DNA from 4 places in the Virgibacillus salinus genome. Region 1 is predicted to be linked to each of the others. Evidence: riboswitches for the same ligand, from Rfam matches in the RefSeq annotation. Region 1 holds a riboswitch; each other region holds the start of a gene.
The links. Region 1 has a riboswitch for S-adenosylmethionine ahead of BLS02_RS13230 (homocysteine S-methyltransferase family protein). Riboswitches for the same ligand answer to the same signal wherever they lie in the genome.
Positions count from the first base shown of each region.

Region 1 (2,206 bases):
TACTGTTTTAACTCCAACAGCTTCAGCTACTGAACGCAGCATTGCTGGTGATGCTCCGCAACATAGGCCGATATAATTTATCCCGATGTCGTTTGCCTCTTTTGCCCAGGCTGCCAGTTCGTATCGGTTATGGTAAAGCGGATCAAGCGCAGTCGGAAAAGTTGTTTCTAAAGGCAGATGGCAGCTGCATCCTCCATCCGGTAAATTAAAGAATGTCGGGTTTTCCTCTGAAGTACGGTATGGGATAGGGAGTCCACCCACATAGCCATCTACATTGTTACGTATGTCAGCAAGGTAAGGTTGCATCGTTTCAGGACCACGGAAACAATTCATGCCCACAACCAGTGCGCCACTTTCAGAAAGTATTTTACAGGATTCTTCAACAGTGTAGCCATCCCTCAATACATTCTCTCCCATTAGTCCAAACGTGATGACTGCTGGTAAATCCTGTTTCAGAATTTCTTCCAGGGCTATTTGTGCCTCTTCATGGTAATAGAACGTTTCCCCATTAATGAAATCGACGCCCTCTTCCTTACACCATTTTATCATTTCGGCAAAAATACCTCTGACCTTAGTCTTGGATTCAGGGTCTTCGGGATCGAAAATATTAGTATTTGAGATATTTCCAGCCACCAACGCTTCTTCGCTGGGATGTTCTTTAGCAACCTCTTTTGCTAAGCGAACCGCATTTCGGTTTAATGGTTCTAATAGATCTTCTTTGCCAATAATGCGCATTTTTTCCCTGTGTGCATTATACGTAAAGGCTAATACAACGTCTGAGCCTGCGTACATATAATCCCTATATGCCTGTTTCAGTGCTTCGGGGTTATCAAGTGCAACCTCTGGAACAAATGATCCTGCTTGCAAATACCCTCTACGTTCTAATTCAAATAAATACCCTTCACCAACAATAACAGTTCCATCTTTTAAACGTTCTTCTAAACTGCGCTTCAATCGTTTTCCTCCTCTTAAATAAAATAAAAAAACCCACTTCTGAAAATAGAAGAGGGTTTGAAACCGTTAAGTATCACTCTCCTTATCTTCAAGCTTTAAGCATTTCAGCTTCTGGAATTAGCACAGTATTTAAAATCTGTTGCTGAGGTTTCAATGGGCCAGTCCCTCCACCTCTCTGGATAAGAAAATTATTCAATTTTGTATTATTGAATACAATACAACTCTTGCAAATGAATGTCAAGAATATTTTTAGCATTTGAAACACTTTGATTTACTAAACAAGCTTAAGCCACTGATTTGCCGGATCCTCATTCCGCTATTCACCCTTTTTACCCATTTTTTTCATTGATATTGGGTAAATAACGGAACGAGGATCCGTTTCAAACCTTACAGAGCGGATTTTTACCCATTTAGCGGAACCACGATCCGCTCCATTACTTTGAGATTCACATTCCGATCCTCTCGCCACTCATTTTTGCTATTGTGTCATTAATATTCATCATAACAGCGTTAAACTTTCTTGCTTTAATTAAACTATACTGCTTAATTAGGTGTAATCGTTCGGGCGAACAGCATCGGAAGTGGATTAGATAGCCCGGAATCAGCAGAATTCGCCTGGGAACCAGCGAAGATAAACACCATCAAAATTTAAATCCTTTTTCAGGGTTGTTTGAACGAGGGATATGTTAAAATTACGTTAGAGTATTGTTGTAGAGGAGGCCAATCCATGAATGTCGTATCCATTGACTTTGAGACGGCGAATGAAAAGAGAAACAGTCCATGTGCTATTGGTGTTGTTGTCGCCAATGAAAATGGAATTGTTGATGAATTTTATAGTTTAATAAATCCAATGATGCATTTCAGTTCGTTTAATACGCGTATTCATGGGATACGAGAGGAAGATGTGGCAGATGCGCCGACGTTCTCAGAATTGTGGCCGACACTTAATGATTATTTATCTCATAACATAGTTATTGCACATAACGCCAGTTTTGATATGAGTGTGATTCGAAATACATTGGACTACTTTAACCTTACATATCCTGAAATGGATTATCTTTGTACGGTGAATATTTCTAAAAGAGTTTGGCCCGAGTTAGAGAATCATAAGTTAAATACGGTAGCTGGTTATCACGGTATTTCCTTCGAGCATCACCATGCACTTGAGGATGCTAGGGTTGCTGCCAAAATTTTAATGAAGGCTTTTGAGACATACGAGACGGATGAGATGGATATATTTCTAAAGAGGTGC
Region 1 covers NZ_FNKD01000003.1:238,845-241,050, forward strand. Annotated here, with positions in the region: gene BLS02_RS13230 (homocysteine S-methyltransferase family protein) at 1-954, opposite strand, end outside; SAM riboswitch class I at 1,034-1,140, opposite strand; gene BLS02_RS13235 (3'-5' exonuclease) at 1,682-2,206, shown strand, end outside.

Region 2 (2,206 bases), on a different contig from region 1:
TTATTTTCCAAAAAGAACCCTTTGTCCGTTACATATAAAATTATTCCAAGTGGAAGACCGATTACAATAGCAACCAATAATGCTACTCCAACCATATAAAGTGTTTGAAAGAAAGCAGTATTCAGTTCCGGTAAGATTTCAATCAAGCGACTAAATTCCATTTTGAATCACCTCCACCTGTTTCACCCTATCCTCTAAATAAGCGATAGCTTTTTCAATTTCATCCTTATCACCATTTAACTCCATAATAAAAATACCAAGTGGAGCATCCTGTATGTATTCAACTTTCCCATGTAAAATATTCGCACTAACTCGAAAGCCCTGCATCATATCGGATACGATTGCTTCCTCAGCAAGCTTTCCGCGAAATTGAAGCTTAACCAATGTACCTTTGCATGATTCAAGCAATTTTTCAGGCAAAGAAAATTGCAATACTGTTTCAATAAAGTTCTTCGTTAACTCCTCCTTTGGATCAGAGAAGATATCATAAACAGGTCCTTCTTCAATAATTCGCCCATCCTGCATCACAGCACACCGTTGACAAATTTCCTTGACAACCTCCATCTCATGGGTAATGACAACAATTGTGATACCAAGCTCTTTATTAATTTTTTTCAATAAAGCTAAAATAGATTTGGTGGTACTTGGATCGAGCGACGATGTTGCCTCGTCACAAAGCAATACTTTAGGATTATTCGCAAGCGCCCTGGCTATACTGACACGTTGCTTCTGACCACCGCTTAACTGTGATGGATAATGATTAATCTTGTCAGATAAACCAACCAGTTCCAATAATTCTACCACCCTATCTTTTCGGGCAACCTTATCAATTCCAGCAGCCTTTAACGCGAACGAAACATTTTCAAAAACCGTTTTAGAAGCAACTAAATGAAATCCTTGAAAAATCATCCCAATCGATTGTCTTGCTGTTCGCAAAGCTTTTGGAGGTAAGGTTAACAAATTCACACCATCAACGAGGACTGCTCCTGAAGTCGGCCGTTCCAAAATGTTCATGCATCGAAGCAACGTGCTTTTACCTGCGCCACTATAGCCGACAATTCCATATACCTCCCCTTTGCTCACATTTAGAGATACGTCGTCTACACCCACAACCTTTTGATGCTTCGATTGGTATACCTTTTCTATCTCTTGAAGTTCTATCATCACCTAACCTCCTTTAGATTAGAAAACTTGGCATTTGTTAAAAGAATTCTTTTGAAAGCTTATTTAGCTTTCTTAGAACCTCTGATAATTTTTGGGATGCAAGTCTTCCTTAATGGCGAATGCCTAAAAAACCCCCTCTTCCAAAATGAAAGAGGGGGTTGATTATGTATTCAATCCTTATCTCTCAGAATGGTAAACATCATTCTGCAGGAATTAGCACCACACCTTAAAGGTAGGTTGCTGTGACATCGTAGAGCCTGATCCCTCCGTCACTCTGGATAAGATATTTAATTTTTTTAATTAGTACGACTAATATTATATTTATTCCGTATTTTTGTCAACAGCAAATTTTTAACAATGCAACTTACTTCTCTACTGTAGTGAAATCATGGTAAACTAGAATCGTATATATTAGCAGTTAAAAAAATTACTGCATAAGTGCAACTAAGGCACTCGACATTAAAGCTTGGTGAATGCCAAGTCTTATAAAAATGGGGGAAATGAATGGGTAAACGAATATTACTTTTTATAATAACAAACATTCTAGTTTTAACGACGATTATAATCGCCTGGTCGCTAATTACAACTTATACAGGGATTAGCGGTTCGTTTGAAAATAGCAGTGGTTATTTGGGAATTGATTATGCATCACTAATGGTATTCAGCTTGCTGGTAGGTTTCATAGGATCGTTCTTCTCACTGGCAATATCACGCTGGATTGCCAAGAAAATGATGAAGGTCAAAGTGCTGGATCCGAATGGCCAATTATCAGCACATGAACGCGCTGTAGTTGAAAAGGTTCATCGACTTTCTCGTGCAGCTGGATTAGTTCATATGCCTGAGGTTGGAATTTACCAATCTGGCGAAGTCAATGCATTTGCGACAGGCCCTACCAAGAAACGATCGCTTGTTGCTGTTTCAGCTGGTCTATTGAACAACTTGGACGATAAAGCGGTTGAAGGTGTCATTGCCCATGAGGTAGCCCACGTATCTAACGGCGACATGGTAACCATGACATTATTACAGGGAATTGTTAACACGT
Region 2 covers NZ_FNKD01000001.1:851,936-854,141, reverse strand. Annotated here, with positions in the region: gene BLS02_RS04090 (methionine ABC transporter permease) at 1-161, opposite strand, end outside; gene BLS02_RS04085 (methionine ABC transporter ATP-binding protein) at 151-1,164, opposite strand; SAM riboswitch class I at 1,339-1,449, opposite strand; gene htpX (protease HtpX) at 1,669-2,206, shown strand, end outside.
Region 2: linked by a shared signal. The riboswitch ahead of BLS02_RS04085 (methionine ABC transporter ATP-binding protein) and the one ahead of BLS02_RS13230 (homocysteine S-methyltransferase family protein) in region 1 are both predicted to bind S-adenosylmethionine.

Region 3 (2,206 bases), on a different contig from region 1:
TGCTTCAATCACTCCCTTATCAACTTCCTTCAATGCAATCTCTACAAGTCGACCATAAAATGGAGCCGCACCAATGATTAAAGCTGGTAATGCTGCATTTGGTCCCCGAATGGTTCCAATCAGAAAGTCAGTAAATGGGAACAAAAGTAATATTAAAATTATAAATGGAATCGCTCTAAATACGTTTACGATTGATGCCACGATTAAATTAAGAAGTTTATTCTGCCAAATACCCCCTTTCATCGTCAGATAAAGTAGTAACCCTAATAGTATTCCGAAAATAAATGTTCCAAATAATGAAAGGATGGTCATGTAAAAGGTTTCGTACGTGGCAACCCATAAATCTTCCATATTCAAATTTGGGAAAAGATTAGTTAGCATCGCGAACCACCTCCACTTCAACTGAGGTCTCATTTGTTATAAAGTCTATAGCTTTATTGATTTCACTCAACTCACCATCAGCCTGAACAAATAGTGTTCCATACGCACCACGCTGCGTTTGGGTGATCTTACCTTGCAGAATGTTAATATCAATTGCAAATCTCTTAGCAACTTGACTAATTAATGCCTGGTTTGTTGTCTCACCAATGAAATGAAGCCGAATAAGCTTACCACTATCATAAGTATCAATTAAATGGGCAACTCCATCATCTTCATCATTGGTTCCCATAACCTGCTCAACGAATTTCTTTGTAACAGGCTTCTCAGGTCGTAAAAAAACATCCAGAACATCGCCTTGTTCAACGATTCTTCCTTCTTCCATTACTGCTACCTGATTACATATTTTGCGAATCACATGCATTTCATGAGTAATTAGAATAACTGTTAAACCAAGCTTTTTATTGATATCAACTAACAAATCTAATATCGAGTTGGTCGTTTCCGGATCAAGTGCTGAAGTTGCTTCATCACACAGCAATACTTTTGGATTATTTGCAAGTGACCTCGCTATCCCAACACGCTGCTTCTGCCCACCACTTAACTGAGAGGGATAAGCACTTTCTCTTCCTGCAAGTCCAACTAATTCGATTAATTCTTGAACACGTTCTTCACGTTCAATTTTTGATACGCCTGCAATCTCCAATGGAAATGCAATGTTATCTTTTACGGTCCGTGACCACAATAAATTAAAATGTTGAAAAATCATGCCTATTTCCTGACGTGCCACTCGAAGTTGTTTTGAATTTAATGCAGTAATTTCCTGCTGATCAATGACGATTTTCCCACCAGTAGGTTCTTCCAGCCGATTGAGCAATCGTACAAATGTACTTTTACCCGCACCACTGTAGCCAATGACACCAAAAATCTCACCTTCATTTATATCAAGGGTTAAATCATCCACTGCTGTAATGTTGCTTTTATTTGATTTAAAAATTTTATTTAAACCCTCTATTGAAATCACAAGTATTCCTCCTTTGCCATCCACTATTATGTCCTACTTAATAAGAAAAACGCCTTTCTGTAAGAGAACAGAAAGACGTAATATATGTAGTCTTTACGTTCCCTTATCTGTCAAAGCAGCTGCTTTGCAGGAGTTGGCACCTTTCAAATAAAAAAACATTTGAGGTTGCCGCGGTTTCATAGGGCCAGCCCCTCCACCGCTCAAGATAAGAGATATAAACTATTTAATTAAAATTCGATAATCCAGATAATAGCACGCATATTATCATGTGTCAATAAAATTATTTATCTGAAAATAAAGCTGGTTCGTAGTCCATTAAGTAGCTATATATATTGGCAATTGATTTAAATGCGTAAATTTTTTCCTTGATCTCGTTACCATCCTTAATTAAAAGACATGGTACACTTTCAATTTGATTATCCTGCATAAACTCCGGGTGCAGCGAGGCATTCATGTCATAAAAAATATCCTGTTTATGAACCGATTCAATCTTATCAAGCATTGATTTTGCCAACGCGCATGTACCACAAAATGGTGTATAAATATATAATAAATAATGATCTTGTTCTAATTGTTCCTCATTAATCTGTTGCAATACTACCACCCTAAATCAAGAATATGGGATTAACCTCGATTCGTTTGCCTACCAATGCCGTTGCAAGAATATTTTCAGGGGTTGTTGCTACTTCACGAAACTCACTGCTCACATAAATGTGTTCAGCATGCGGAAGCTCACGCGTTAACTGTTTGCGCAGTTTTATCCCTGAACTATCCTCATCAACTAAAATAAAAACATCCCTATTA
Region 3 covers NZ_FNKD01000001.1:1,336,149-1,338,354, reverse strand. Annotated here, with positions in the region: gene BLS02_RS06300 (methionine ABC transporter permease) at 1-381, opposite strand, end outside; gene BLS02_RS06295 (methionine ABC transporter ATP-binding protein) at 371-1,402, opposite strand; SAM riboswitch class I at 1,503-1,614, opposite strand; gene BLS02_RS06290 (thioredoxin family protein) at 1,683-1,997, opposite strand; gene BLS02_RS06285 (toprim domain-containing protein) at 2,008-2,206, opposite strand, start outside.
Region 3: linked by a shared signal. The riboswitch ahead of BLS02_RS06295 (methionine ABC transporter ATP-binding protein) and the one ahead of BLS02_RS13230 (homocysteine S-methyltransferase family protein) in region 1 are both predicted to bind S-adenosylmethionine.

Region 4 (2,206 bases), on a different contig from region 1:
CACGTAAGTGCAATGTTTCCAGTCCTTGTAAAAACAGGAATGCATTCTGTGGACTTAGGCAGGCACCTATATCGCGCAGCAGCTGCACGCGCAGTTTGGTTGCGAACGCTGCCGGCCCAATATCGACGTAGCGAAGTCCGTTGTAACTCTCGTCGGGTTCAGTAAAGACTGGGAATTTACCGTTCCCCCAATTGAACCTACCGCCATCAACGACAACGCCGCCGATAGTTGTACCATGACCGCCGATCCACTTAGTAGCTGAATGTACAACAATATCCGCTCCCCATGTCAGTGGCTTCGTATTGTATGGAGTCGCAAATGTATTGTCAATGATTAATGGAACCCCGTTGTCATGAGCAATTCCTGCAATTTTTTCAACGTCCAGCACATTTAGACTTGGATTTGTGATAATCTCTCCGAAAATAGCTTTCGTTTTTTCGGTAATTGCAGTAGTAATAGTCTCTGGATCTGTTCCATCAACAAATTTAACGTCGATTCCGTATCGAGGGAGAGTGTTAGCAAACAGGTTATACGTCCCACCGTATAGATTACTGTCAGCAACGATCTCATCACCACTGCTTGCAAGATTTAAAATGGCCAATGTAATGGCTGACATCCCGGATGAAGTTGCAACTGCGGCTACGCCATCTTCCAGTAATGCGATTCGCTGTTCGAATGCATCAACTGTCGGATTCATGATTCGTGTATAAATATTACCTGGTTCTTGTAGCCCGAAAAGATTTTGTGCATGTTCGGTGTCCCGAAAAACGTAGGAAGTAGTTTGATAGATGGGTACCGCACGTGATCCGGTTGTTGGATCTGGTTCCTGACCTCCGTGAAGTAACTGTGTTTCCTGATTGTGCAAATGAAAATTTGACATGATAAATTCCTCCTTTAGATTTTACTGTTTTCTGGAGGGAGAGGAGATAATAAAAAGCCCTCTTCCTAAGAAGAGGGCGTAATATGTAACGATCCTCCCCTTATCTTCCAGATCATACTTGACCTGTAGGATTTAGCACCTTACTAAGCATTAGTTAAGCTTTTAAGGTTGCCGGGTTTCACAGGGCCTATTCCCTCCACCACTCTCGATAAGAGATGTAACTTTATTGGCAGTTAAGAAAGTATAAATCCTTTCTTGCTGCATAATTGCAACTAAGGCTTGGCGATAAGCCAAGTTTTCTAAAGTTATTGAACATTATATACGCAGGAATGATTGTACGTCAAGTGAATTCTGAAAATTGATTTAATTTTGGCTGATTTAAGTTTGTTGCCGAATAAAAAATTGACAGCTACGCAAGACTCCGGAAGCAAGGAACGAGCTGAGGAGGCTTGCTGCTTGCCCGCGGAAAGCGAGTATATTTTCACTGCGTCATTAAGAGCCTAATTTTTCTCCCTAAGCCGACCTGAACTACGATGTGCAGATGACATGTATATAAATAGTGCTATCCAGATTAATGCGAACGATATAAAATGCGCCAGTGAAAAAGTCTCCTGATAAACAAACACACCTAGAACTAGCATGATAGTTGGTGCGATATATTGAAGGAATCCTACCATTGATAATGGGATTCGTTTCGCGCCGCTTGCAAACAATAATAGTGGAATCGCTGTAACGACACCAGCGCCAAACAGTAATAACCCAAAACTGGAGAACATTGGATCAGATGCCAATGAACTGCCAGGGATAGATAGTAAATAAATAAGAGCAATAGGAGTTACAATCATTGTCTCGATAGTTAGACCGAACATTGCACTAACATCTACAGTTTTTTTTAGCAATCCGTAAATTGCAAAACTGAATGCTAACAATAGTGATACCCACGGAAAGACACCATAACTGATTGTCAAATTAATAACACCAACTGCAGCAAGTAGAAATGATAGCATCTGGCCACGTGTTAATGTTTCTTTTAGCACAATCATTCCTAATAAAATACTTACAAGCGGGTTTATGTAATAACCGAGGCTTGCCTGAATTACATGTTCATTGTTAACCGCCCATATAAAGGTAAGCCAATTGATGCTAATGGCAACTGATGCGAATGTAATTCCAGTCAATTTTTTTCTATCGTTTAAAATAATTCTGCATTCCTTTAGGAAAAGCTTCCATTTTTGGACAACTAGAACCACAATAATCATAAAAATAAATGACCATAATATACGATGTGCTAATATTTCATCAGGTGGAACCTGGTCTATCAGCTTC
Region 4 covers NZ_FNKD01000001.1:490,265-492,470, forward strand. Annotated here, with positions in the region: gene BLS02_RS02480 (PLP-dependent aspartate aminotransferase family protein) at 1-880, opposite strand, end outside; SAM riboswitch class I at 978-1,095, opposite strand; gene rarD (EamA family transporter RarD) at 1,381-2,206, opposite strand, start outside.
Region 4: linked by a shared signal. The riboswitch ahead of BLS02_RS02480 (PLP-dependent aspartate aminotransferase family protein) and the one ahead of BLS02_RS13230 (homocysteine S-methyltransferase family protein) in region 1 are both predicted to bind S-adenosylmethionine.